DNA from 4 places in the Mesorhizobium sp. GW821-FHT07A06 genome. Region 2 is predicted to be linked to each of the others. Evidence: predicted binding sites of a transcription regulator. Region 2 holds the regulator's gene; each other region holds the start of a gene.
What was found. Region 2 encodes LexA, which represses DNA repair genes until DNA is damaged. Its sites were predicted from a motif close to TGTTCNNNNTGTGTTCNG; they were not measured.

Region 1 (7,071 bases), on a different contig from region 2:
AGCCGGGCCAGATCCTCGCGCATGGCCCGCACGATGCGGTTGGCCGCGAGCCACGGGTCGGCGGGGAGCACGACGATGAAGACCCCGATCGCCAGCAGGATGCCGACCAGGATCGATGCCGAGCCGGCAAGGAAGGGGCCAGGGGCATAGGTCATCGCCTGATGCGGACTGAGGAAGGCGAGAAAATTGATGGCGAAGGCGGTCGCCACGCCGACATAGCGCGGATTGGCCATGGCGAGCGCCGCCGGCACCAATATGGGAACGACAAAAAGCGTGAACCAGCCGAAACCGGGCAGCGCGGGGAGCGCGATCTGGCCGACGAGAAAGGCAAACGGCAACGCGAGCAGTGTGCCCTTGAAGAAGCCCCAGGATACCTGCACGGGGTCGGGGCGGGCGGCAAACAGGCTCGATACGACGGCAACCAGAATGACGGTGCCGGCCGCTTCCGACCATTTCGTCGTCAGCCAGAATGCGGCGACCAGCAATGTGGCAAGGGCCGCGCGGACGGCGTTACGCGCGGCGCCGGGATAGTCGCGATGCACCACAAGGGCGGGTTGCCGGCTGGCGCGGCCTTGACGGCGCGCGGCTGGCGAGCGCAGCGCGTCCAGACCGCGCAGCACCTGCTTCAGCGCCTCGGCGAAATCGGCGGCGATGGTGAGGCGGGTGATGGTGCCGACCCTGTCGTCACCCTGGTCGACCGGGGCATCGGGCATTTGCCTGGCCTTGGCCGAGATCGCGTCGAGCCGTGCCACCCAGGGCGCGGTATCATCCAAGGCGCCGGGTTTGGCCGCCAGTTCACCGACAAGCACTTGCAATTCCGAGCGTACCGGAATGAGCGCGGCGTTCTTTGGAGCGGCGTGTGAATGCAGCGCACGTGCGGCCGAGAGCGCCGAGAGCAGCTGTCCTATGGTGCGCCGGACCGGATGGGCGCGGGGCGCGAAGCTCGGCGCCTCGAGCCTGGCATAGGCGCGCATCTCGCCAAGCGTCTGGGTGTCGGCGACGAGCTTGCGGTGCAGTCCGATGAGCGTTGCCCGATCGCCGCCGGAGAACGCACCGCCGGCATAGATGGCGAGGTCGAGAATGCAGCGTTTCAGCCGCGAGATGATGGCGTCACTAGCCAGTTTCGGCAGGATCAGCCGGCTGGTCAGGCCGGCGCAGACGATACCGAGTATGATCTCGGCGCAGCGCGCGACTGCAAGATCGACGACAAGGTGCGGTTGCCCGAAGGCGGGCAGGCCGATGATCATGGCCGTGTAGCCGGCCAGGGCCGCGCCATAGGCTTCCGGGTTGCGCAGCAGTGAGGAGACGAAGGTGCAGATGCCGATCCAGACGGCCAGCACCGTCACCAGCACCCAGGGGCCGGTACCAAAGATCGTGGTGATGCCAATCGCGGCGACGCCGCCGGCGAGCGTGCCGAGCAGGCGATAAAAACCCTTCGCCAGCACCATGCCGGCAACCGGCTGGGCGACGATGAATACCGTCATCATCGCCCATTGCGGGTGATCGAGCCGCAGCGCATAGGCGGCGAGGAGCGCGATAAGGCCGGCCGAAACGGTGCGCAGGGCGAAAATCCAGTCCGAGCGCGTCGGCTGTGTCAGCCCGGCCAAGCTTGTCTCGAAATAAGCTTTCAGCCGTGCCCGGGTCACATGCTCGTCTCCGCAACTGGAGCCCGTGTTATGGACCGGGTGGCGCTCAGATATCCAGCACTTCCGTCTCCGCGAATTCGGCACGCTCCTGGATGAAGCGGAAGCGGGCTTCCGGCTTGGTGCCCATCAGCGCGTCGACCGCGTCCTTGGTCGCGGCCTCGGCGTCGATCACGTCGACCCTGAGCAGCGTGCGCTTCCTCGGGTCCATGGTGGTCTCCTTGAGCTGCGAGGCCATCATTTCGCCCAAGCCCTTGAAGCGGCCAAGCTCCACCTTGCCGCGTCCGGTGAATTCGGTGCGCAGGAGCTCGTCCTTGTGCGCGTCGTCGCGGGCATAGGCGACCTTGCCGCCTTGCCTGATCGAGTAAAGCGGCGGCACCGCCAGATAGAGGTGGCCGCCACGCACCAGCGCCGGCATTTCCTGGTAGAAGAAGGTGATCAGCAGCGAGGCGATGTGGGCACCGTCGACGTCGGCGTCGGTCATGATGATGACGCGGTCATAGCGCAAATCCTCGTCGCGGTACTTCGAGCGTGTGCCGCAGCCAAGCGCCTGGATCAGGTCGGATATCTGCTGATTGGCGGCGAGCTTGTCGTTGCCGGCGCTGGCGACGTTGAGGATCTTGCCACGCAGCGGCAATACGGCCTGGCTGGCACGGTCGCGTGCCTGCTTGGCCGAGCCGCCAGCCGAGTCGCCTTCGACGATGAACAGTTCGGCACCAGCGGCCGCGTTCTGCGTGCAGTCGGCGAGCTTGCCCGGCAGGCGCAATTTGCGCACCGCGCTCTTGCGCGACACTTCCTTTTCCTGGCGCCGGCGCACCCGCTCGTCGGCGCGCGCGATTACCCATTCCAAGAGCTTCGAGGCTTCCTGTGGATTGTCGGCCAGCCAATGGTCGAATGGATCGCGGATCGCGGTCTCGACAATGCGAATCGCCTCGATCGTCGCCAGCCTGTCCTTGGTCTGGCCAACGAACTCAGGCTCGCGGATGAACACCGACAGCATGCCCGCCGCCGAGATCATGACGTCTTCGGAGGTGACGATCGAGGCGCGCTTGTTGCCGACAAGATCGGCATAGGCGCGCAAGCCCCGGGTCAGCACGTTGCGGAAGCCGGCCTCGTGGGTGCCGCCTTCGCCGGTCGGGATGGTGTTGCAGTAGGAATTGATGAAGCCGTCGCCGCCGAACCACGTCACCGCCCATTCGAGCGAGCCATGGCCGCCTTGCTTTTCGCTTTTTCCCGCGAAGATTTCGCGGGTGACCTGAAAGTCGTCGCCGAGCGATGCCTTTAGATAGTCCTTCAGGCCGCCAGGAAAATGGAACTCCGCCTTGGGCGGCGTCTGGTCCTTTTCCTTGATCAGCGAGGGATCGCAGGTCCAGCGGATTTCCACGCCACCGAACAGATAGGCTTTCGAGCGCGTCATGCGATAGAGCCGCGCCGGTTCGAACGCCGCGCCCTTGCCGAAGATCTGCTCGTCGGGATGAAAGCGGATTTTCGTTCCGCGCCGGTTGTGGATCTCGCCAAGCTGCTCCAGGCCACTTACCGGAATGCCGCGCGAAAAGCGCTGGCGGTAGAGCTGGCGGCCACGCGCGACCTCGACCTCAAGATGATCCGACAGCGCGTTGACCACGGAAACGCCGACGCCATGCAGACCGCCGGAGGTTTCATAGACCTTTGAGTCGAATTTGCCGCCCGAATGCAGCGTCGTCATGATGACTTCGAGCGCCGGCTTCTTGAATTTCGGATGCGGATCGACCGGGATGCCGCGGCCATTGTCGGTAACGGTCAGAAACCCGTCGGCCGAAAGCTCGACATCGATGAAGGTGGCATGGCCGGCAACCGCCTCGTCCATCGAATTGTCGATGACCTCGGCGAACAGATGGTGCATCGCCTTGTCGTCGGTACCGCCAATATACATGCCTGGCCGGCGACGCACCGGCTCCAGGCCCTCGAGCACCTCGATATCGGCGGCGCTGTAACCCTCGCTGCCATCCTTGGTCGCTGGCGTGCGCTTGGCCGCAGCCTGCACAAGGGGATCCGCCGGGCGCACCGGTGTGCGAACCGGCTGCGGCTGCTTGTCCATGTTGCCGAAGAGATCGTTGTTGTCGTCCATGCCTGCCATAGGGTCCGGTGCTGCGAATCACCCGCCGATACTGCCACGCTTTTCAGCGCCAAGCGACGGAGGTTCCTGTTACGTTCGGGGATTGACCCCTCTTACCTTAAAACCATTCGATAACCAAGCGGGCGGAAATAGGTCCGATACCGCTGGCCGGGATTCCTGTTTCTTTAACAAAGCGGCCTAGCGTGAGCCCAACATAACAAGAAACGACGGGCATCAGGGGTTTCGGCGTGAGGGGCAAGGCCATAACGATGATCGGCATCGCCGCCGTTTTCGGCGCGATATCGATCTTTGCCGCGGATTTCTGGGTCAAAAGTCAGGCCAGGGCCGACGCCGAGGAGAAGACGGCGTCGATCGCTGCTCCGGCTCCGCCAAGGATCGAGTTCAAGACCATCGTGGTGGCGAACGCGCCGTTGCGCTACGGCATGGAAATCGACCGTGCAAAGCTGATCGAAATCCCGTGGCCGCAGGATTCCCTGCCGCAGGGTGCTTTTGCCACCATCGACGGGTTGCTTGGCGAAGGCAGCCGCGTCGTGCTGTCGCCGATCGAGGTCAACGAACCCGTGTTGCTGACCAAGTTGTCGGGGCCAAACGGCCGCGCGACGCTCTCCAACATGCTGACGCCGGGCATGCGCGCGGTCACCATCCGCACCGACGAGATTGCCGGTGTCGGCGGCTTCGTCACGCCGGGCGACCGCGTCGATGTCGTGCTGACGCGCGATGCCGGCGAAATCCAGGAGGTCGCCAAGAATGCGCAAGGGGCGGCCGGTTCGACCATCACGTCCGAGATCGTGGTTGCGGACGCCAAGGTGCTGAGCGTCGGGCAGGGCGCCGACGAGCGCCAGACCGCGCCGCAGGTGGCCAATTCCGTGACCATCGAGGTGACGACCGAGGGCGCGCAGAAAGTGGCGCTTGCCCGCACCGTCGGCACGCTGTCGCTGTCGCTGCGCTCAGCCAGCGAAGGCGGCGACGGCAAGAATGGCGTCACCACCATCTCTTCCTTCGGCGGATCGGTAGCGGCCAAGGCTCAGGCCGCGGCCGGCTCCTTGTTCGATGCAGTGACCAAGGAGCCGGAGAAGCCGAAATTCAAGACGGTCATCGTGACGCGCGGCACGAAGGCCGAGGAATATCAGGTTCCTGCGCGGGACCAGAAGTAAAGGCCGGTGGGGACCGGTCGGGACGGGGCAATGTTGATGCGTACCCTATATCGAATGGCAGGCCGGTTGCGCTTCGTGCGCACCCTGGGGATGGCGGTTGCCCTGGCTGCAAGCGGGATGCTTGGCTTGCCCGGCGCGGCCAGGGCAGGCAATGACGTCGTCTATGTCTCGGCGACCAAGAATGCGTCGATCAAGGTCGCCAAGGGGAAGCCCAGGACGATCGTGACGAGCGCCGCTTTCTACCAGATTGTCATCGGCGATCCGGAGATCGCCAACGTCAATCCGCTGACCGACAAATCCTTCTATGTGCTGGGCAACAATCTCGGTACGACCGGCATCGCTTTGTTCGACGAGAACAAGCAGCTTGTCGGCACCGTCGACATCGAGGTGACGCTCGACACGGATCAACTGGCCAGCACCATACGCGCCAGCGTGCCGGACGCCAAGATCAAGGTCGGTTCGGCCAATGGCCGTGTCGTGCTGTCGGGCGAGGCGGATGACGCTGTCGCCGCGGACAAGGCAAGCAAGATCGCCAGCCGCTTTTCCGGCAATGAAGAAGTGATCAACTCCGTCAACATCTCGTCCTCGCAGCAGGTCCAGCTCAACGTCCGCTTTGTCGAGATCAATCGTCAGGCAAGCCAGGATCTCGGCGCCAAATACAGCGCCAATTTCGCCTACGGCATTGGTGGACGCGACGTCACCATCGCTCCGGGAACCGTGCCGCCGGCTGGAACCGGAGAGATCATCGGCCGGCTGTTGTCGAACGGCGTGTCGATCGATGTCGCGATCAAGGCGCTGGAAGAGCGCGGCCTCGCCCGCCGGCTGGCCGAGCCGAACCTGATTGCCCGTTCCGGCGAGACGGCGAGCTTCCTGGCCGGCGGCGAATTTCCGATCCCGGTTTCCGAGGACAACGGCAAGATCTCCGTCAGCTACAAGAAGTACGGCGTCAGCCTCGACTTCACGCCGACAGTGCTCAAGGATGGGCTGGTCAGCCTCGACATCGCGCCGGAAGTGTCCTCGATCGATGCGTCGGCATCCTACAACATCGGCACCATCTCCGTGCCCGGTTTCATCGTGCGCCGCGCCAAGACCTCGGTCGACCTGAAGAACGGCCAGAGCTTCATGATCGCGGGGCTGCTGCAGTCGCAGAACGACATCACCACATCGCGCATTCCCGGCCTCGGCAAGATGCCCGTGCTTGGACCGCTGTTCTCGTCGAAGTCCTACCAGCGCCGCGAGACCGATCTGGTCATCATCGTCACGCCCTATCTGGTCAAGCCGGTCGACCCATCGAAGAAGATGGCTGAGCCGACCGACGGCACGCAGCCGGCCAGCAACGTCGACTATTTCCTCAACAACACCGAGGAAGTGAAGGCATCGGACACCGGTCGCGCGCTGGCGCTGGCTGATGGCAGTGCCGCACGAGCCACTCCCGCCACCACGGTCGGGCATTTCCTCGACCTGCCGAAGGACTGAAGTGCCATGCGTCTGATCCTGAGATCGAGCATCGCCTTGCTTTTGGCCGGCTTCGCCGCCGGCTGCACCAGCGACGACTATGTGCGCAGTGAAGGGCTGACGACCGGGGCCGGTAACGCCCAGGCCGCCAATACCGTCATGCAGATGGTCGATCCTTGGAAGTACGGTGTCCAGAACACCAGGCTTCTCGTGCCTGCCAAGCGTGGCGATGCCGGACCCGTCACCCCCGATCAGGCCGCCGCGTCGAAGGCGTCGCAGACGACCACGGGCAACTGACCCCAAAGGGCGATCGAGCCCACAGGCTGATAAAAATGGCAAACGGCATCAAGACCCGGAAAATCCTGCTCGTATCGACGGACAGGACCTTCGTGCAGGACACGCGGACGGCATTCGCCGCCTCCGAGATCATCCAGCTCTCGGCGGTGGAGAAGAGTGTCACCGAGTTGCGTGGCGAGATCCAGGAGGCCGATTTCGGCGCCATCATCGTCGACATGGACGCGGCCAGGCTGGAGGAGGTCGAGTCGCTGCAGCGCATCATGCGCCGGCTGGAGGGCAAGACACCGGTTGTCGTCGTCACCCAGGAGTTCAACGCGGCCGCGGTGCGCATCCTGGTGCAGCTCAAGGTCGCCGATTTCCTGGTCAAGCCAATCACAACGGCAGACCTGGTGCGCTCGGTGGTGCG
Region 2 (7,071 bases):
CCGTGGATCAGCGGGATATGCGACATCGACGGCACGTCCCAACCCATGGCATTGTAGATCACCGTCTGGCGGGCGGCATTCGTCAGGTGGTCGTCGCCGCGGATGATGTGCGTGACACCCATGTCGTGGTCGTCGACGACGACGGCATGCATGTAGGTGGGGTTGCCGTCCGAACGCAGGATGATGAAGTCGTCGAGATCCTTGTTGGGGAAGCGCACCTCGCCCTGGACGCGATCCTGGACGATCGTCTCGCCCTCGGTCGGCGCTTTGATGCGGATTGCGCCCTTGACGCCGGCTGGCGCCTCGGACGGATCGCGATCGCGCCACTGGCCATTGTAGCGCGGCGGCAGACCCTTGGCGCGAGCCGCCTCGCGCATCGCCTCCAGTTCGGCAGGCGTCTCGTAGCTGTAATAGGCCTTGCCCATGCGCACGAGCTCCTCCGCGACCTCGCGGTGGCGCGGGGCGCGCTCGAATTGCGAAACCGCATCGCCGTCCCAGCCAAGACCGAGCCAGGTGAGGCCGTCCAGGATGGCGGCCGTCGCGGCATCGGTCGAACGCTCGCGATCGGTGTCCTCGATGCGCAGCAGCATCGTGCCGGCGGTATGTTTGGCATAGAGCCAGTTGAACAGTGCCGTGCGCGCGCCTCCGATATGCAGGTAACCGGTGGGCGAGGGGGCAAAACGGGTGACGACCTTGTCGGACATGAAACTCTCGGAAACCATCTGAAGCGGGGCGCGGCGGCGCGGACTTTCGCGCGTTGCGCGTTCATGTAGCATAGGGCGTCAGGGGTGCAAGGGGCAGACCCGATGGCTGGACGTGGCCGGGGCTCGGATCAGGGCGAGGACGCTGTGGTTGGCGTCAGCGAACGGTCCCTGTTTGCAATCCCGCCGCCGGCCTCGCTGCCGCCATCACCTCTCGTTCCCGGCTCCGGCAGCCAACCTTTGCCAGGGGGTACCCCAGCACAAATTCCGCCCGCCACTGGCAGGATTGCGCGTATCGGGCGGCAAATTGGCCAGGCCTCCTTGCCTCGCCTGCGCCACAGTGTGACGACGGCAGCGGAGCTGGAACTTGACCGAGGCATCGCCTTCCTGCTGGTGCCGGTCTGCCTGGCCGCTGGTGCGATCGGCTATTACGCGCTGGCGGCGGAGCCTGACTTTGCAAAGCCTGTGGCGATCGTCGTGCTGATGGTGATCTGTGCGCTTGTCTCGCGCTCCTGGCCGAAAACCCATCTGGCCTTCATGGCGGCATTGATGTGCGCGTTGGGCCTGCTTGCCGCCAAGGTCGAGACCTGGCGGGCCGGCACCCGGATGCTGGGTTCGGAAATCTCGACGCAAGTGACCGGCCGTGTCGTCTCGCTCGACCGCATGGAGACCGGCCGCATCCGATTGACCATAGATGTGACGTCGACGGCCCGGCCAAAACTGCGTTACGCGCCGGAAAGGGTGCGGCTCTCGGCGCGCAAGATACCTGACGACATGACAGCCGGCTCGCTGATATCGGGCTATGCGAAGCTGCTGCCGCCGACAGGTCCGGTGCGGCCGGACAGCTACGATTTCTCGTTCGACAGCTACTTTGCCGGCATCGGTGGCAGCGGCTTCTTCCTTGGCAATCCAAGAATCATCTCCGCCGACGACAATGAGATGCCCCTGTCGGCCCGCCTGTTTTCAGGGATAGAAAATGCGCGCGAAGCCATCGCCGACCACATCAGGGGCGTTGTTGGCGGCGCCGAAGGCGAGATCGCGGCAGCGCTGATCGTTGGCGTGCGCGCCGGCATTCCCGATGAAATCAACGAATCAATGCGGCGCACCGGCATCTATCACATCATCTCCATTTCCGGACTGCATATGGCGCTGGTCGCCGGCACCATCATGGGGCTGTTGCGCGGTGCCTTCGCGCTGTTCCCGGATTTTTCCGCGCGTCGGTCGGTGAAGAAATACGCGGCCGCCGTGGCACTGTTGTCGATCGCCGCCTACCTCATCATCTCAGGCGTGGTCGTTGCCGCCGAGCGCAGCTTCATCATGCTGGCGGTAATGTTGATTGCCGTATTGTTCGATCGCGCCGCGCTGACCATGCGCAACCTCGCCATCTCGGCAATCGCCGTCATCGTGGTGTCGCCGCACGAGGTGGTCGGTCCAAGTTTCCAGATGTCTTTCGCCGCGACCGCCGCGCTGGTCGGCGCCTATGCCGGCTGGGCGGATCACCGTGCGGGAAAGGCAAGACCGCCGCCGCCAAAGCGGTCCCTGCCGGGCTTTCTCACGCGAAAATTCCTGCTGGCGACGGGCGGGTTGGCGATGACCTCCATCACTGCCGGCTGCGCCACGGCGCTGTTTGCCATCTGGCATTTCCAGCGTGTGTCACCGCTCAGCCTGTTCGCCAATCTCGCCGTCATGCCGATCGTTTCTCTGATTGTCATGCCTTTCGCTGTTCTCAGTTCTCTTGCGATGCCCTTTGGTGCCGATGGTCCCTTTCTCTACGTGATGGGCAAGGGGCTGACGGCCATGATCGCCATATCGGCGTGGATATCGGAACGCTCCCCCGTCGATGCGATCGGGCTGATTTCACAGCACTCGGTGCTGCTGGTGACGATCGCACTGGTCATCGCAACGATGGCGACGACATGGCTGCGGCTCGCGGCAGTGCCATTCGCGCTCGCCGGCCTGTTGACGGTGTCGGATACGCGCACGCCGGATGTGCTGATCTCGGAAGACGCGCGCCTGGTCGCGGTGCCGATCGGCGGTGGCGAACTCGCGGTCAGCCGGGCTCGCCCGAACGAATTCACCGTCGACAATTGGAAACGCGCGCTGGTCTCCGAAACAATTGTCGCACCGGAGATGTTCAACAAGGCAGAGGGACAATTCGATATTGCCGATGCCGTCAATCTGCCGCCAGGGGCGCCGTTTTATTGCACGGAGGGCATCTGTCTCGCCCGGCATCCGTCTGGCGCGATCATCGCGCATGTCGAAGACCGCAAGGCTACCTGGAAGGCCTGCGGCTTCGCCGACCTGATCGTTGTCAATGACGCGACGGGCTACGATGCCTGCCACAACCCGCTGGTTCTCGTCGTCACCAAACGGCAACTTGCACGCAAGGGCAGTGCCGCCGTCTTCTTCGACCGCCAATCGGCGACCAGTCCGCCAATCATCAGCTTCGCCGTGGACGGACCGTATCGGCCTTGGCACGCACAACGAAAGTTTTCGCGTGAGGCGAGGGGACTGCCGCCCTATCAAAAACCCGAAACGCCGGCCGCTCCTGCTCAGTAGCGCCTGATCAGCCCGACCAGCTTGCCTTGCACCTTGACCCTGTCCGGCCCGAAAATGCGCGTCTCGTAGGCCGGGTTGGCGGCTTCAAGGGCAATCGAAGCGCCCTTGCGGCGGAATCGCTTCAAGGTCGCTTCCTCCTCGTCGACCAGCGCCACGACGATCTCGCCCGGGCTCGCCGTATCGGCGTTGCGGATAATGACCGTGTCGCCATCGAAGATGCCGGCCTCGATCATCGAATCGCCCTTGACCTCCAGCGCATAGTGTTCGCCACCCATGATCATGTCCGGCGGCACTGAGATCGAATGCGTCTGATGCTGGATGGCATCGATCGGCACACCGGCGGCGATACGGCCCATCACCGGGATCGACACGGCGGCGACCGCGTCGTCGTCATTCCCGGCAAAGGGCAAGCGTGACGGCGCCGGCTTGATCTGGCGGCCAACGCCGCCCTGACCAAGACTGCCTTGAATGACGCTAGGCGAGAATTTCTTTGCCGCGTTGAGGCCTGGCGCGATCGAATCCGGCAGCCGCAGCACTTCCAATGCCCGCGCCCGGTTGGGCAGCCGGCGGATGAAGCCGCGTTCCTCGAGCGCCGTGATCAGGCGATGGATCCCTGACTTGGAGGCGAGATCGAGCGCTTCCTTCATCTCGTCAAAGGAGGGTGGGATACCGCTTTCCTTCAGCCGTTCATGAATGAACATCAGAAGTTCATGTTGCTTGCGCGTCAGCATGGCGCCCCCCAGGCATTGAACGAAGGGTGTGAATCGGAATCGAAAAACAAACCCAGAACAAACACTATCTGTTCCAGTTGTGTTCCGCAACTGTTTAAAGTTTAGTGAACTTGTTAAGACATCTGAAATTATCCGCCGCCGGCAGTGCGCAGCGATCGACCGCCTTCGCCGCCAACGCGAGCATTGAAATCATTTTGGTTAATCGCCTGTGGCCTACCTCTTGATGGACCTTGGCATCGGTTTCTCAAGGGCGTCCAGAGGCTGGATTTGCGTCGTTGGTCGATCCCTTCCTGGCGGAACGAAACGAAATCAAAACGCCAACGATCATGCCTCAAGAGAAAGAACGATGAAGTCATCCCGAAATTGCCTTCAGGCTGCCGGCGCGTGCGGTATAATTGTTCGCGCCGCTGTCCTCGCTGTGAACGTAGACATGCAGCGTGTAGCCGATATGCGCCGTCATCAGCGCTTTCGCCCGCTCGACATCGCGATCGAGGGCCGCTTCCATGATCGCGGTGTGATGCTCGATCGCGATCGCCTCGCGCAGGGCGTCCATTGCCTCGCCATAGCCATGCTTGAGGCCGGCCGCCGCCCGCAATGTCGGCGCCAGTCCGAGAAAACGATGATGCCGCCGCAACTGATCGGCGATTGTCGAGCGGAAGCGCAACAGCCAGTTGGACGTCGCGGCACTCAGCAATGCCGCGTGAAAGGCCTCGTGGCTCTCGTCCCATTGGTCGACCGCGTCATCAGAGGGGTCGTCGACCGCGGTCTTGCAGCGGGAGAGGCGGTAGTGAGCGGTGACAACCGCGTCCTCCCATTCCCTGCCGCCTTTCCCGATCGATTCCAGGAACAGCGGCATCTCCACAACCATCCTTGCGCGAGCCAGGTCCTCGAGTTCGGCCCGCGACACCGGAGCCACGGCAAAGCCGCGATTGCTGATGGCCGTAACCAGGCGCTCAGCCTCAAGCCGAGACAAGGCTTCACGCAGCGGTGTCCAGCCGACGCCGTATTGACCGCGCAGCGCGCTCAGCTTGAGCGGCGCGCCCGGCATGAGGCGTGTGGTCAGGATATCGCGCCGCAGCAACTGATAGGCAGCCTCGGTTTTCGTGGAGTTGTTCTGATCCTGCATCGCGATCCGTCCATCGTCGGGCATGTGGAAATTATATATGATGGTGGCCCATGGCAAGAATTATATATAATGTTTGACAGGTGACGACGGACTGACCATGATCGCCGCAGTTGCCGTCCCGATGAGCGGCGCTGATCAAATCTGGGAGGAAATGATGTTGAAGTCGAAATCCGCTTGGCTGTCGGGATTGGCCCTGGCAGGCGCATTGATGGTCAGCGCGGGGAGTGCCGCCGCCGACCAGATTCGCATCGGCATCGCCAATTTCGGCGAGCATCCGCAGCTCAACGCCGCCATAGCCGGGTTCAAGAAAGCGCTGACGGACAATGGCTTTGTCGAGGGCAAGGATGTCGTCTACACGGAGAGCCATACCAATTTCGATGCATCGCTAGTCCCGCAGATGATCGCCAAGCTGCAGGCGGAGCAGCCCAAGCTGATCTACACCATCACCACCCCGGTCTCGCAGATCGCCAAGAAGGCGCTTGCCGGTTCCGGTATTCCGATCGTCTTTGCCGCTGTCACCGATCCGGTCGCGGCCAAGCTGGTGCCGTCGTGGGACGCCGGAGACGAAGGCATGACGGGCGCCAGCGATCTGCAGGATGTCGCCGCTGTCATGGCCTTCACCAAGAAGCTGCTGCCGAATGCCAAGCGCTTCGGCGTCCCTTACAATCCGGGCGAGGCCAATGACGTTGCCTTGGTCGAGAAGATCAAGGCGGCCGCACCGGCGGCCGGTTTCGAGGTCGTGGAAGTCGGCATCGACAACGTCAATGACATCCAGCAGCGCATCGCCGCGCTCGCCGGCAAGGCAGACGTGATCTACGGCCCGGCTTCAAACCTGATCCAGCCGGCGATCGCCGCTGTCTCCGCGGCCGCTCGCCAGGCCGGAATCCCAATCGTCAACTCCGATGACAGCGCGGTCCGCAACGGCACGGTGCCGGCAAGCTTCGCGGTCAATTACACCCAGGTCGGCGTCAACGCCGGCAACATCGCCGCCGAAATCCTCAAGGGCAAGGATCCCAAGACGATCGCGCCGTCGCGCCCTGCCTACAAGGATCACATGGCAACGATTTCCCGCAAGGCGATGGCCGCGTTCGGCATGGAGATACCGGCGTCGATGGCCGACTGCGGCTGCATCGTCGACTGACATCGGCACTGAAGGATGACGGCGTCGGCGCCGTCATCCTGAGGTCAGGGAGGAACGATGCTCGAGATCCGATCCGCGCGCAAAGTATTCTACAAGGGCCAGGCCGATGAGAAGATCGCGCTGGACGGTCTCAGCCTGTCGCTGGCCACGGGCGAGTTCGGCATCGTCATCGGCTCCAACGGAGCCGGCAAGAGCAGCATGCTCAATGCCATTTCCGGAGCTCTTGTCCTGGATTCCGGCAGGATCCTGATCAATGGCGCCGACGTCACGGCCATGCCGGTGTACAAACGTGCCGCAAGATTGGCACGCGTCTTCCAGGATCCGATGCGCGGCACAGCCGCCAGCATGACGGTGGCGGAGAACATGCTGCTGGCCGACCTGCGCAGCCAAAAACGCACGCTGCGGCAAGGGCTGAACGCTACGCGGCTTGCATCCTACAAGGAGCGCCTGTCGATATTGGGCCTCGGCCTTGAAAATCGCCTCGATACCCGTGTCGACCTGCTCTCGGGCGGGCAGCGACAGTCGCTCTCGCTGATCATGGCCGTGGGCGGATCGCCGGACTTGCTGTTGCTCGACGAACATACGGCCGCGCTCGACCCGCGCACGGCCGAGATCGTCATGCAGGCGACGGTGCGGGCCGTCAACGCGCTGAAGCTGACGACCCTGATGGTGACCCACAACATGCAGCACGCCGTCGACTATGGCAGCCGGGTGATCATGCTCGATGCGGGCCGGGTCCTGCTTGAAGTCACCGGGGAAGAGAAGGCGAGGGTCACGGTCATCGACCTCATCGGCCATTTTTCGGTCAAGACC
Region 3 (7,071 bases), on a different contig from region 2:
TGGCCGCTCCCCTTTGGCCGTCACCATCAGCGCCATCGCGCGGCTTCCGATCCTCATCCCGGGCGTCATCGTCGGCATATCGTTGCTGATCCTTGTCAACCTGATCGGCCTCGGGCCATCGCGCATCGCCATCGTTCTCGGCCACATACTGGTGGCTCTGCCGACCACCGTGGTCATCATGCGCAGCCGTTTCGCCGCCATCCCCAGGACCGTTCGCGAGGCGGCCCTCGATCTTGGCGCTTCCGACTGGACGACGTTCCGGCGCGTCATGCTGCCGCTCAGCCTGCCGGCCGTGCTGTCGGCCTTCATGCTTGCTTTCCTGATCTCCTTCGATGAATTCATCGTCGTCTTCTTCCTCGCCGGAACCGAGCCGACATTGCCGCTCTACATCTGGAGCCAACTGCGCTTTCCCCGATCGTTGCCGACCGTCATGGCGCTGGGGACGGTGATCCTGGCTGTTTCCTTCATCATCGCCGGTACCGCCGAGATCCTGCGCCATCGCGGGCTTGGCGCCGCGCGCCGCAATCCAGCCTGACCATAACAACCAAGAGGAGAACGAAAATGGCATTCCTGAAATCGATAACCGGACACAAGGCCCGGGCCGGCCTCGCGGCATTGGCGCTCGCCCTGTCCTCGACCGTGACGCTGGCCGCCGAAAAACTTCAGTATTTCACCTGGTCGGGTTACGAATTGCCCGACTTCAACAAAAGCTTCCTTGCCGCGCATCCCGATGGCGTCGAGGCCTCGATCTTCGGGGACGACGACGATGCCTTCACCAAGGTCAAGGCTGGCTTCCGTCCTGACATCGCCCATCCCTGCTATGACAAGGTGGCGCGCTGGAACAAGGAAGGCCTGCTGCAGCCGATCGACACCAAGCGCATCAAGAACTGGGATTCGATCTTCCCGGTATTCAAGAACCTGCCCGACCTGCAAGCCGGCGACGGCAAGGTCTGGATGGTGCCGTGGGACTGGGGCAACACCTCGATCCTCTACCGCACCGACCTGGTGAAGAATCCCGAGGCGAGCTGGAACCTGCTCTGGGACAAGCAATATGCCGGCCGCATGGCGACCATCGACGCCGTCCATGACACGCCGATCGTTGCCGCGCTTCTCGCCGGCGTGAACCCCTTCGACATGACGCCGGCTGAGATGGACAAGGTCGCGGCAAAGCTGCGCGAACAGCGCCCGCTGCTGTCGAGCTACACCACCGACATGACCTCGGTCGAGCAGGCGCTGGCCAGCGGCCAGCTGGTCGCCGCCATGACCTGGAACGCATCGGCCACCTCGCTGAAGAAGCAGGGCGTGCCCGTCGAGTTCATGAAGCCGAAGGAAGGCATGCTGACCTGGGCCTGCGGCTTCGTCATGCTGAAGGACGCCAAGAATGTCGATCTCGCCTATGACTTCATCAACAGTCGGCTCGACGCCGACTCCGGCAAATTCCTGATCCAGTCCTATGGCTATGGCAGCTCGCTCAGCACTGCTTTCGCCGGCGTGTCGAAGGACGAACTGGAGAAGCTGCAACTGCCGTCCGACCCGGAGGTGATGCTGAAGAGCACCATCTTCACCGGGCCGATGAAACAGAACGACGATGTGGCCAAGATGTTCGAGAAAGTGAAGGCTGGCGGGTGACGCTGGTTCTTCCTTCTCCCCTTGTGGGAGAAGGTGTCGCCGAAGGCGACGGATGAGGGGTGCTCCAGCTTGGCGCCGACGGTGATCCGTCACCCACCCCTCATCCGTCTCGGCGCTACGCGCCGATCCACCTTCTCCCACAAGGGGAGAAGGAAGAAGCAAACGAGGACGAATGCATGGATGTTCTTGACGAAGCGGCGGACAAGCCGAAGGATGATGCCGATGTGCGGGTCGGCCGACGCGTGCGGGCGCTCAGGCTCGAGCGCCGCCTGTCGCTGGCCGAGCTGGCTGTGAGGGCGGGCGTGTCGATCGGCGCGCTCAGCCAGATCGAACGCGGCATGTCCTCGTTGCGCGTCAAGGTAATCTGGCCGCTCGCCGCCGCGCTCGACATCGAGCCTTCGGCGCTGATTGCCGATGGCAACGAGGCCGTCAACGATCTCTATTGCGTGCGCGCCAACAGCCGCCGCGCGATTCCGGTGAAATCCGAAGGCATCGCCAAGGCACTGCTGTCGCCGCCCGGCGCGACGCTGACCGGCATGCTGGTGACGGTGGAAGCCGGTGGCGGCACGGCGGAAGCCTACGCCCATGCCGGCCATGAATTCGGCTTCGTGCTTTCGGGCGAAGTCGAACTGGTGGTGGATTCGACAAGATATGGGCTGAAGACCGGCGACAGTTTCGCCTTCAAGAGCACGCTTTTGCACGCCTTCCGCAATCCCGGCGCGGAGCAGTGCCAGATCCTGTGGGTCAACACCACGAAGCCGTCCGAGGTTCGCGATGGCGCCTGATCCACTCGTCCGGCTGCAGGCGGTTTCCAAGGTTTTCCCCGGTGGCATCGTCGGGCTCGATGCTGTCGATCTCGACATTGTCAGCGGCGAATTCATCACGCTGCTCGGGCCGTCGGGCTGCGGCAAAACCACCAGCCTGCGTGTCATTGCCGGCTTCGAAAGTCCGTCGAGCGGCAAGGTCTTGCTCGAGGGCCGTGACATCACGGCCCTTCGGCCTTTCGACCGGCCGGTCAACACCGTGTTCCAGGACTACGCGCTGTTTCCGCACATGGACGTCGCCGAGAATGTCGGCTTCGGCCTGTCCTTGCGAAAACTGTCCGGCGCCGAGCAGGCTAAGCGCGTCGGCGAAGCCCTGGAGATGGTGGGTCTCGCCGACAAGCTTCGCGCTCGCGTCCTGGAACTTTCGGGCGGCCAGCGCCAGCGCGTCGCGCTCGCCCGCGCCATCGTCTGCGAGCCGCGCGTGCTCTTGCTCGACGAGCCGCTGTCGGCGCTGGACGCGCATCTGCGCGAACAGATGCAAGTCGAGTTGAAGCGGCTGCAGTCGCGGCTTGGCACCACCTTCGTCATGGTCACCCACGACCAGACCGAGGCGCTGTCGATCTCCGACCGCATCGTCGTCATGAACAAGGGCCGCATCGAGCAGATCGCGCCGCCGGCGACCCTCTATGATCGGCCCGCAACAAAGTTCGTGGCGAGCTTCATCGGCACCATGAATCTCCTGCAATCGCATTTTGTCGGCCGCGATGGCGATCGCCTGCGTTTCACTGCCGGCACCTTGCCGCTGGAGGCCATTTCCGAAACCGGCCAGTCCCCCGGCGAAGGCGACATGCGCACCATCGGCGTGCGTCCGGAGGATCTGCTGGCGACGACCGAGGCCGCGCCCGGCACGGCGCCGGCACGTGTCAACAGCATCGTATTTCACGGTCGTACGCTACGCCTGCATGCCGAACTCGGGCAAGGGTTGCCGGTCGTGATCGATGCGCCGCGCAAGGCAGAGGGGTTTCAATTCAGCGTCGGTGATGTGGCGCATATCAGCCTGCGTCGTGGCGCCAACTGCCCTGTGCTGCCGGGCTAGGCTGACCACCTCGCAAGGTCTGCGCACAACTGCGGGGGCGAAGCAGGTCTCGATCGACTATCGGACCGGGCACGTTCGGGGGCGGATATGCAGGTTGTGCGATCCATGGCTTCTTCAAGATCAAGGGCATCATCGGCGACGGTGACTTCGAGAGCCCTGCCTGACAGGGCTCCCTCAATCTTGAAGTTGCAGGCGCTGATGCGGAGAGCATCGGCGCCTGTTTCGTTTCAACTTGATTTGTTCACTTTATGTTCTATATTTCTCGACTGGATTCAATTTGCCGACGAGTTCCGTCATGAGTAGGCAACCTGCATTCGCAAAGAACGGTCAGACCTCTTTCCCATTTGAGGAACCGAGTCCAATCCGGGAGCCACATCTGTTCTACGCGTTTCTGGTCGAAGCCCCAGTCAACGTGATGCTGCGGCGCAGGGCAGAGCGCTACAATCGGGAACTGGGGTTGCGAGGATGGCTGACGCCAACCGATCAAATACACATAACCCTGATGGGCCTTGGCGACGGCAAACAGGAGCGTGTGGTGGAGATCGCCCGCCATGTCGGCTTGCTAATACAGGCTGCGCCATTCGAAGTTTACTTCGACTGCCTGTCGGCCTTCGGCGGCGGAGCGCTGGTGCTTCGCAGCAGCGACCATTCGCCGGCCCTGCAAGCCTTCTGGCGAAAGCTCTCCGCTGTGATCGACGACAGCCCGCTGCAGCCGTTCGTCACGAGTTCTTTGGAGCCACATGTCACGCTGCTTCGTGACAGAAGAGGCATGCCGAAAGTGCGGGAACAGATTGTTGAGCCGATATTCTGGACGGTGCGCAGCTTTGCGCTGATCCGCAGCTATCAGGGCGAATACGAATGTCCGGCGATCTGGCAATTGACCGGTCAGGACGATTCCCTTGCGGGTATGTAAGCCGCCACAAATCTCGTCACACGGCCGCGCTATATCCATCGTCCTGACACGGCTTGTCAGCTGTCATGCGGGCAAGGGTGGCGGGCCGGCAAGCACTTCCTTACTTCGAGTGCGTCTGAACAGGAGGAACACAAAATGACCATCGCGGAAATTGCCAAGGATTTCACCGAGCTCCTCAAGCAGGGAGACCACAACGGTGCCGCCGAAAAGTACAATGCCGATGACATCGCCAGCTACGAGGCCATGGAGGGACCGATGGCCGTCAGCCACGGCAAGGAGGCCCTCAGGCAGAAAAGCCAATGGTGGCAAGAGAACCATGAGGTCCACGGTGGAACGGTCGAGGGACCCTATGTCAACGGCGACCAGTTCGCGGTGCGCTTCACATTCGACGTCACACCCAAGGCCACCGGCCAGCGTGTAACCATGGACGAGGTTGGCCTCTACACGGTCAAGAACGGCAAGATTACCGAAGAGCGTTTTTACTACTGAGGCAGGAGATGCCTCCGACTTCGAAGCCTGCTCTTCGCTTCGAGATAGAAGCATTGCGGCCGGGACGGCGTCCGGGTCGCAATGTGCCGCTCAAATCGTCTTCACATACTCGGCAAGCTGGTCGGCCACCGTGCCCCAGCCATCGAAGAAGCCCATCTCCTCATGGCTGTTGCGGGTCGCCTCGTCGCGGTGGATGGCGGTGGCGGTGTAGTGCGTGCCCCGGCCATCGGGCTGGAGAGAAATGACCGCGGTGATGAACGGTTCGCCTGACGGCCGATAGCCCGGCAGCAGCGCATCCGTCCACACCAGCCGCTCGTTCGGCACGATTTCGAGATAGCAGCAATGGCGGTCGTTGACCTCCTTTCCGTCGGGCGACTGCATGCGTGTCCTGAACAACCCGCCTGGCTTGAGATCGATCTCGCAGTCGGTGATCATCCACGGCCTCGGCGTGAACCACTGCTTGACATGCTCCGGCTTCGTCCACGCCCGCCACAACAGTTCGCGCGGCGCATCGACGACGCGCTCCAGCACGAGGTCCAGCCTGGGATCCGGCTTGAAGGGATAGCTCATTTTTCCTGCTCCTTGAGGGTCATCACATAGGCGTCGAACTGGTCGAGGCGGCGCTTCCACAGTGTCCGCTGTTCGGCCAGCCAGTTCTCGGCAAGCTTCAGCGGCTCGGGTGCCAATTGGTAGGTTCGGGTGCGGCCGATCTTTTCCGATCGCACCAACCCGCAGCCCTCCAGCACCTTGAGGTGTTCGATGAAGGAGGGCAGGGCCATCTCGAAGGGATGCGCCAGCTCGCTCACCGAGGCCGGGCCGCGGTTCAGCCGCTCGACGACACTGCGCCGCGTCGGGTCGGCAAGCGCGCGGAAGATGCCGTCGATGGGCGGAAGGTTCGGATTGGCAGTCTGGAGGCTTGTCATTGCTCGGTCCCAAAGCGTCGTCAAAAGCGACCCAACAATACTTAGGAAAATTCCTTAGTATTGGCAAGCCCGAAAATTCCGCGTTTCAGGCCTGGGCGCTGGCAAAGCGGGAAGGGCGGTTTTAGGCTGTGGGAAGGATTCGATTGTCAGCCCAAGGGAAACGCGCTTTGACGACTACGATCTACGGCATCACCACCTGCGACACGGTCAAGAAGGCGCGCGTCTGGCTGGAGGGCCATGACATTGCCTATCGCTTCCATGACTTTCGCGCGGAGGGGCTGGACGCGAAACGGCTGGGTGGCTGGGTTGGCAAGGTCGGCTGGGAAAAGCTGCTCAACAAGAGCAGTACCACGTTCCGCGAACTGCCGGACGCAGACAAGCAATCGCTCGACGAAAAAAAGGCCAAGGCGCTTATGCTGGCCAAGCCGACCATGATCAAGCGTCCGGTACTTGAAGTCGGAGACCAGATCTTGGTTGGGTTCAAGCCGGATGTCTATGCTCAGGCGGTTGGCAAGTAAGGGCTGTATTCGCCCACTTCGTCATTGCCTGAAAGCGGGGCTCCGAGGCGGTCTGATTCCTCGGAGCTGTTGACGAAGCTGTGTCCAACGATGGCTAGAGCACTTCACCGTTTCACGGAAACGGCGAACCACTCTAACTCCTTGTTTTTACGAAATTCCGGACGGAAAACCGCTCACACTTTTCCTGGAATTGCTCTAGTGAACGCCTGCGAGATACCCCGCCAACGCCACCGCATTGTTGTGCGCTTCGTCATGCGCACTGTAGAGCAGCGTCACCTTGCCATGGCGGAGCAGGCCACGCAGTCGCGCCACCGCCTCTTCGTTCTCATCGAGCTCAGCGCGATACCGCTTCTGAAATTCCGTCCAGAGTTCGGGCTTGTGCCCGAACCACTTGCGCAGATCGTCGCTCGGCGCGATCTCTTTCAGCCACAGCGCCAGCGTGGCATGCTCCTTGCTGACGCCGCGCGGCCAGATGCGATCGACCAGCACCCGTTGGCCGTCGGCCTTGTCGGGTGCTTCGTAGATGCGCTTGACCGCGATATCGAAAGTCATCCCGCCCTCGCAGGCTGGCAAGCCGTCAGGCCCACTCGCCCTTGCGCATGACCGCCACGCGGCTGCCGTCCTTGTGGACGCCGTCTATGTCGATCTTGTCCGAACCGATCATCCAGTCGATATGGATGAAGCTCTTGTTGCCGCCGCGGGCCGCGATCTCGTCCTGGCTGAGGGAGGCGCCGTTGAC
Region 4 (7,071 bases), on a different contig from region 2:
AGGCAAGGGCTTCAATCCGGCGCGCGGCGCCAGGGTCATCGCCTGGGCCAAGGATTTTCTCGACCAGTCGGTGCCACTCACCTCGGGTAAATGGGCGGGTGTCAACGGGCTGTCGGTGGCCAATGGCGCGCTGAAGCTCGGCGCCGGCGCCGGCGGCACCACGCTGGCCGATCCCAAACAATTCGTCGGCTATCGCGGCGATGCCGCCAATCCGGATGCCGTGCTGCTGGCGAAAAATGGGCTGCACATCGAGATCGTCATCGACCGCGCCAACCAGATCGGCCGCACCGATCCGGCGGGCATTGCCGACGTCATCCTGGAATCGGCGCTGACCACCATCCAGGACTGCGAGGATTCGGTCGCGGCGGTGGATGCCGAGGACAAGGTCGTGGTCTACCGCAACTGGCTCGGCCTGATGAAGGGCGATCTCGCCGAGGAGATCACCAAGGCCGGCAAGAGCTTTGTCCGCAAGCTCAATCCCGACCGTGCCTACACCGCGCCCGCCGGCGGCCAGCTCACCCTGCCCGGCCGCTCGCTGATGCTGGTCAGGAATGTCGGTCACCTGATGACCAATCCAGCGATCCTGGACCGCGACGGCAACGAGGTGCCGGAAGGCATCATGGACGCGGCGCTGACGGCGCTGATCGCGCTGCACGATGTCGGACCGAAGGGGCGGCGCGCCAACTCCCGCGCCGGCTCGATGTACGTCGTGAAGCCCAAGATGCACGGGCCGGAAGAGGTCGCCTTCGCCGTCGAGATCTTCGACCGAGTCGAAGCGCTGCTCGGCATGGCGAGAAACACCATCAAGATGGGCATCATGGACGAGGAACGGCGCACCACCGTCAACCTCAAGGAAGCGATCCGCTCGGCAAAAGACCGCGTAGTGTTCATCAACACCGGCTTCCTCGACCGCACCGGCGACGAGATCCACACCTCGATGGAAGCCGGCCCGATGATCCGCAAGGGCGACATGAAGCAGGCCGCCTGGATTTCCGCCTACGAGGCCTGGAATGTCGACATCGGGCTCGAATGCGGCCTCGCCGGCCACGCCCAGATCGGCAAGGGCATGTGGGCGATGCCGGACCTGATGGCGGCCATGCTGGAACAGAAGATCGCCCATCCCAGGGCCGGCGCCAACACCGCCTGGGTGCCGTCGCCGACGGCGGCGACGCTGCATGCGACCCACTACCACAAGGTCGACGTGCATGCCGTGCAGGCGGCGCTGAAGAGCCGCCCGAGGGCGAAGCTCGACGATATCCTTTCCGTGCCGGTGGCGGTGCGGCCGAACTGGACGCCCGACGAGATCCAGCGCGAACTCGACAACAACGCGCAAGGCATTCTGGGCTATGTCGTGCGCTGGATCGACCAGGGCGTCGGCTGCTCCAAAGTGCCCGACATCAACGATGTCGGCCTGATGGAAGACCGCGCCACGCTGCGCATCTCCTCGCAGCACATCGCCAACTGGCTGCGCCACAAGGTGTGTTCGGAAATCCAGGTGCGCGATTCCCTGCAGCGCATGGCGGCCATCGTCGACCGCCAGAATGTCGGCGATCCGCTGTACCGGCCGATGGCGCCGGATTTCGACACCTCGATCGCCTTCCAAGCCGCCTGCGACCTGGTGTTCAAGGGAACGAGCCAGCCGAATGGCTACACCGAGCCGGTGCTGCATGCTCGGAGGTTGGAGCTGAAGGCGAAAGCGACGGCCTGAACAAAAGGTCCAGAAGAGATCCGCGCAGACCGAGGCTGGGCGGAAGCGCCGGCGGCCTCCTCTCACTTGATAGAGGTCAGATTGCGAGCCGGAACGGTCCTCCTCGCCTGAAATCTTGCTGGACGGCCGGGCTGGTTGCTCAGGACACGCCGACGCCGGACACCTACGCCGCCTGCGCTACACGCTCCGAGCTCATGCGATAGGAGATCGCCTCGGCGAGATGGATGCGGCCGACGGTCTCGCTGGCGTCGAGGTCGGCCAGCGTGCGCGCCACTTTCAGCACGCGGTGGTAGGCGCGCGCCGAAAAGGCGAGTTTTTCGCTGGCGTCCTTGAGCAGCGAGAGGCCGGCGGCGTCGGGCATGGCGATGTCTTCGATGACGGCCGGCGCGCAATGCGCGTTGGTGGTGGCGCTGGTCACGCCGAGCCGCTCGAAACGCTCGCGTTGCAAGGTGCGGGCGCGTGCCACGCGCATCGCCACCGCCGCACTCTTCTCCGCCCTGTCGGGCCTTATCAGGTCGCTGGCCGAGACCGCGGGAACTTCGATCCTGAGATCGATGCGGTCGAGCAGCGGACCGGAAATGCGCGCCTGGTAGTCGGTACGGCAGCGCTCGCCGCGCAGGCAGCGATAGCCCGGCTCGCCGGCCATGCCGCAGCGGCACGGGTTCATCGCCGCCACCAGCTGGATGCGCGCCGGATAGGTGACGCGGTGGTTGGCGCGCGCGATCATGCAGTCGCCGGTCTCCAGCGGCTGGCGCAGCGCATCGAGGGTCTGCGGCGTGAATTCGGGGAACTCGTCGAGGAACAGCACGCCGTGATGCGCCAGCGACACTTCGCCCGGCCGCGCGCGCAATCCGCCGCCGACCATCGCCGCCATCGAGGCCGAGTGATGGGGGGCGCGGAACGGCCGCCGGTCGGTCAGCTTGCCTTCGCCGAGCTCGCCCGCCACCGAGGCGATCATCGAGACTTCCAGCAATTCCTTCGGCGCCAGCGGCGGCAGGATCGACGGCAGCCGCTGCGCCAGCATCGATTTGCCCGAGCCTGGCGGGCCGACCATCAAGAGATTGTGGCCGCCAGCGGCCGCCACTTCCAGCGCCCGCTTGGCTGTCTCCTGGCCCTTGATGTCGGCGAGGTCGGGCAGGTCGCGCGCCGGGGCGTGGATGCCGGCCTCGGGGCGCGACAGCACCTGCGTGCCACGGAAATGGTTGGCGATGGCGATCAGGCTGCGCGGCGCCAAAATGTCGAAGTCCTTGCCGGCCCACGCCGCTTCCGGCCCGCAGGCGAACGGGCAGATCAGGCCCTTGCCTTCGGCATTGGCGCCGATCGCCGCCGGCAAGGCACCGGCGACGGCGGCAATCGTGCCGTCGAGCGAGAGTTCGCCGAGCACGACATAGCCGGCCAGCATGTCGCCCGGAATGGCGCCAAGGGCTGCCATCAGGCCAAGCGCGATCGGCAGATCATAGTGGCTGCCTTCCTTGGGCAGGTCGGCGGGCGCTAGGTTGACCGTCACCTTCTTCGAAGGCATCGACAGGCCCGACGCATGAAGCGCGGCCTGCACCCGCTCGCGGCTTTCGGCCACCGCCTTGTCGGGCAGGCCGACGATCTGCATGCCGACCTTGCCGGGCGCGATCATCACCTGCACGTCGACCGGCACGGCCTCGATGCCCTGGAAAGCGACCGTGCGAACCCGCGCCACCATTTTCCCACCCCGGATGCGGGCTGGCCCCAGCCCCTGCGATCAGGCCAGGAATGGCCCTTGGCGAGACAATCACAGTTTTCCGGTCAAATCAAGAACATTACGGGAACAGGCAATCGCTGGGGTTGCAACCGAATTGCGCTCGGTTGCAAAAGCGGAACATGGTTAAGACAAAGTGAAAACGCTTACTTCCGCTTGTCCTCGACCGCATCCCAGAACAGGCTGGCAATGTCGGCGCCGCCGAAACGCCGCACCTCGCGCACGCCGGTCGGCGACGTCACGTTGATTTCAGTCATGTAGTCGCCGATGACGTCGATGCCGACCAGGATGAAGCCGCGTTCCCGGAGCGACGGCCCGATGCGGGCGCATATCTCGCGCTCGCGTTCCGTCAGCTCGGTTTTCTCGGCGCGTCCGCCGACATGCATGTTGGAGCGGGAATCGTGCTCGGCCGGAACCCGGTTGATGGCACCGACAGGCTCGCCGTCTATCAGTATGATGCGCTTGTCGCCCTTGCGCACCTCCTTCAGGTAGCGCTGCACGATATAAGGCTCGCGGAACAGCTGGCCGAACATCTCGAGCAGCGAGGCGAGGTTGCGGTCGGCCTCCAGCAGATGGAAGATGCCGGCGCCGCCATTGCCGTAGAGCGGCTTGACGATGATGTCGCCGAACTCCTTGCGGAAGGCGGCGACCTCCAGCGGATCCTTGGTGATCAGCGTGTCCGGCATCAGGTCGGCAAACTCGGTGACGAAGATCTTTTCCGGGCTGTTGCGCACCCAGGCCGGGTCGTTGACGACCAGCGTCTTCGGGTGGATGCGCTCGAGGATATGCGTGGTCGTGATGTAGTTCATGTCGAAGGGCGGATCCTGGCGCAGCAGGATGACGTCCATTTCGGAGAGATCGGTGCGCACTTTTTCGCCCAGCGCGTAGTGATTGCCCTTCTCGTCGCGCACCTGCATCTCCTCGATGCGGGCAAACACCTTGCCGTCGCGCAGCGACAGCCGGTCGGGCGTATAGTGGAACAATTGGTGGCCGCGCCGCTGCGCTTCCAGTGACAGTGCGAAAGACGTGTCGCCGGCGATAGACACGGCGGAGATATGGTCCATCTGGACGGCGATTTTCAACTTCATGGCGGGTCCCCAGCGCGATTGGAGCGGCGTGCTCCCCCTGGATGCACAAGTACGCTCCAACACTTTAAGTCGAGAGCGATATAAGGGTCGCGGCGCCTTCTGCCAATCGGGCCAGCGATCTAAAGCGCATCCTTGCGGCGTGCTTTAGCTCCTGGTTTCATGCATGTCGTTGTCCCAAACGGGAGCCACTTTCGGGCGACATGCATCAACGGTCGAAGACCAGCCTGGAATAGCCGAGGAAGGACAGCGCCATGGCGGCCAGCGAGGCGGTGGCGAGGGCGGCAAGCGGCGGCGCTGCCGGCAGCGCGAACAGGATCGCGGAATAGACGAGGTAGTTGACGATGCTGGTGGCGATGCCGACGCCGCCATAGCGGGCGCCTTCTCGCGCCATGCCGCGCCGCGAGGGCGCGAAGGTCAGGTGCCGGTTGATCCGCCAGGTGACGCAGAGCGCAAAGCCTATCGACAGCAAGCGGGCGGCGAAGGGCCCGAGCGGCGTGAAGGTGAGCAGCAGCCAGAGTGTCGCCGCGTCGGCGGCGAAACCGATTCCGCCGGCAAAAACGAAGCGGACGAGGCGGCTCACCGCCTCAGGCTGCCCGGGGTGTCTTGCCCGGCGCGACCTTTGCCGCGGCGGGCGCGATCGCGCCGGTGCGACGCTCGGCACGGCCCGAAGGCATGGAAAGATAGAAGATGCGCTTCTGTTCGGCCCGCCCGCGCGACACCGAATCAAGGATCAGCCCGGTCACCGCCGCAAGCATCGACAGGAGCAGCAAACCGACCGACAGCACCCAGGTCGGTATGCGCGGGACAAGGCCGGTTTCGGCGAACTCGACCAGCACCGGCGCCATCAGCAACAGGCTCGAGGCCAGGAAGAACAGCGAAAAGGCGCCGAAGAAGCGCAGCGGCTGCGTCTCCTTCATCAGCATGGCGAACATCCACAGGATCCTGGCGCCGTCGCCAAAGGTCGACAGTTTCGATGACGACCCGACCGGCCGGCGGCCGTAGTCGAGCGCGATTTCGCTGACCGGCAATTTGAGCTGCGAGGCGTGTACCGACATTTCGGTCTCGATCTCGAAGCCGCCGGAGACGGCTGGAAAGCTCTTGACGAAGCGCCTGGTGAAGACGCGGTAGCCGGAGAAGATGTCGGTGAAATCGCTGCCGAACAGCCATTTGAAGAGCGCGTTGAAGGCGCGGTTGCCGAAAGCATGGCCGGCCCGTCCGGCGTCGTCGGCGACGCCGCGCCTTGTGCCCACCACCATGTCGGAACGTTCGGTCAGCAGCGTGTTGATCAGCTGTGGCGCGTCCTCGGGCGCATAGGTGCCGTCGCCATCGGCCATCAGATAGATGTCGGCATCGATGTCGGCGAACATGCGGCGCACCACATTGCCCTTGCCCTGGCGAGGCTCGCGCACGACGATGGCACCGGCCGCTCGGGCGCGCAGGGCAGTCAGGTCCTTCGAATTGTTGTCATAGACATAGACGGTGGCGGCCGGCAGCGTTTCGCGGAACCGCCGCACCACCTCGGCGATGGTCGGCTCCTCATTGTAGCAAGGCAGGAGCACGGCGATGAAAGGTTCGTGGTCTTGCGGCATTTTCGTCTCCGAATGCCTTGTCGACCACACGGCCGCGCGCCGGAAACCGGCCTCATCCAGGCGGTTTTACTATTTATTGAAGCCGTTAAGGCTAGGTTTAAGACCGACTTCATGAGTGTCGATTGGCCTGGAAAGGCCCGGCATTCCCGCCAAGGGCGATCGGGATGGGCACAGCAAGGGGAACTTCCGCGGGGAAGTCCGATATCGCGTTCGCGCTGCTCGCCGCCTTGCTGCTGCTGGCCCTCAATGCGTGTGCCGGGTTCCCGCAGCTGGCCAATCCGGCGGGTGACAATGACAGCCTGATGCAACTGGTCGAAGTCCGCGATCTGCTGGCCGGCCAGGGCTGGTTCGACCTGCACCAGTACAGGATGGGGCTGGAAGGCGGCTTCGTCATGCATTGGTCGCGGCTGCTCGACGCACCGCTGGCGCTTGCGATCCTCGCTGTTTCGGCCCTGACTGGCAGCACCGCCCTGGCCGAACAGATCGTGCAGATAGTCTGGCCTTCCCTGCAATTCTTTCTCGCGATGTTCTTCATCATCCGCGCCGCGCGCGCTTTCGCCGGGGCACACGCGGTGCTGCCCGCCGCCGTCGTAGGTGGCGCGGCCCTGTACTACGTCGGTATTTTTTCTCCCGGCGCGCTCGATCATCACAATGTCCAGTTGGTGCTGACCCTGGCGAGCCTTGCCCTGCTGCTTGAGGCACCCACGCGCCGACCGGCAGCCTTTGTCGCGGGCATCTGCGCGACATTGACCTTGGCCATCGGCATGGAAAGCGCTCCCTATGCCGGAGCCCTCGGCGCCGTCGTCGCGCTGCTGTTTCTCGCCGCGGGTGATGCCGAAAGGCTGATCGCCAGGGATTTCGGCCTCGGCGTCGCCGGCGTCTCGGCCCTTGTCTTCGTCGCCACCGTCCCGGCTTCATCCTGGAGCCAGGCCCAGTGCGACACATTCTCGGTCG

Region 1: the regulator LexA is predicted to act here: its motif matches at 3,821-3,838, upstream of parE (DNA topoisomerase IV subunit B).
Region 3: the regulator LexA is predicted to act here: its motif matches at 3,728-3,745, upstream of AC07SZ_RS00150 (2'-5' RNA ligase family protein).
Region 4: the regulator LexA is predicted to act here: its motif matches at 3,495-3,512, upstream of AC07SZ_RS11850 (YifB family Mg chelatase-like AAA ATPase).

What each region holds. Positions count from the first base shown of each region.
Region 1 covers NZ_JBWKRC010000002.1:55,268-62,338, reverse strand. The annotation lists gene AC07SZ_RS05715 (FUSC family protein) at 1-1,646, opposite strand, end outside; gene parE (DNA topoisomerase IV subunit B) at 1,693-3,750, opposite strand; gene cpaB (Flp pilus assembly protein CpaB) at 3,987-4,913, shown strand; gene AC07SZ_RS05700 (type II and III secretion system protein family protein) at 4,950-6,389, shown strand; gene AC07SZ_RS05695 (hypothetical protein) at 6,396-6,665, shown strand; gene AC07SZ_RS05690 (CpaE/TadZ family protein) at 6,701-7,071, shown strand, end outside.
Region 2 covers NZ_JBWKRC010000007.1:164,710-171,780, reverse strand. The annotation lists gene gltX (glutamate--tRNA ligase) at 1-704, opposite strand, end outside; gene AC07SZ_RS22700 (ComEC/Rec2 family competence protein) at 807-3,260, shown strand; gene lexA (transcriptional repressor LexA) at 3,254-3,991, opposite strand; gene AC07SZ_RS22690 (GntR family transcriptional regulator) at 4,344-5,117, opposite strand; gene AC07SZ_RS22685 (ABC transporter substrate-binding protein) at 5,272-6,258, shown strand; gene AC07SZ_RS22680 (ABC transporter ATP-binding protein) at 6,316-7,071, shown strand, end outside.
Region 3 covers NZ_JBWKRC010000001.1:29,596-36,666, forward strand. The annotation lists gene AC07SZ_RS00130 (ABC transporter permease) at 1-535, shown strand, start outside; gene AC07SZ_RS00135 (ABC transporter substrate-binding protein) at 562-1,629, shown strand; gene AC07SZ_RS00140 (cupin domain-containing protein) at 1,806-2,414, shown strand; gene AC07SZ_RS00145 (ABC transporter ATP-binding protein) at 2,404-3,489, shown strand; gene AC07SZ_RS00150 (2'-5' RNA ligase family protein) at 3,785-4,402, shown strand; gene AC07SZ_RS00155 (SnoaL-like domain-containing protein) at 4,538-4,891, shown strand; gene AC07SZ_RS00160 (SRPBCC family protein) at 4,982-5,461, opposite strand; gene AC07SZ_RS00165 (ArsR/SmtB family transcription factor) at 5,458-5,814, opposite strand; gene AC07SZ_RS00170 (ArsC family reductase) at 5,982-6,332, shown strand; gene AC07SZ_RS00175 (DUF488 domain-containing protein) at 6,528-6,884, opposite strand; gene AC07SZ_RS00180 (aminopeptidase) at 6,910-7,071, opposite strand, start outside.
Region 4 covers NZ_JBWKRC010000003.1:277,555-284,625, forward strand. The annotation lists gene AC07SZ_RS11845 (malate synthase G) at 1-1,708, shown strand, start outside; gene AC07SZ_RS11850 (YifB family Mg chelatase-like AAA ATPase) at 1,872-3,404, opposite strand; gene gshB (glutathione synthase) at 3,587-4,528, opposite strand; gene AC07SZ_RS11860 (GtrA family protein) at 4,734-5,108, opposite strand; gene AC07SZ_RS11865 (glycosyltransferase) at 5,113-6,117, opposite strand; gene AC07SZ_RS11870 (GtrA family protein) at 6,282-7,071, shown strand, end outside.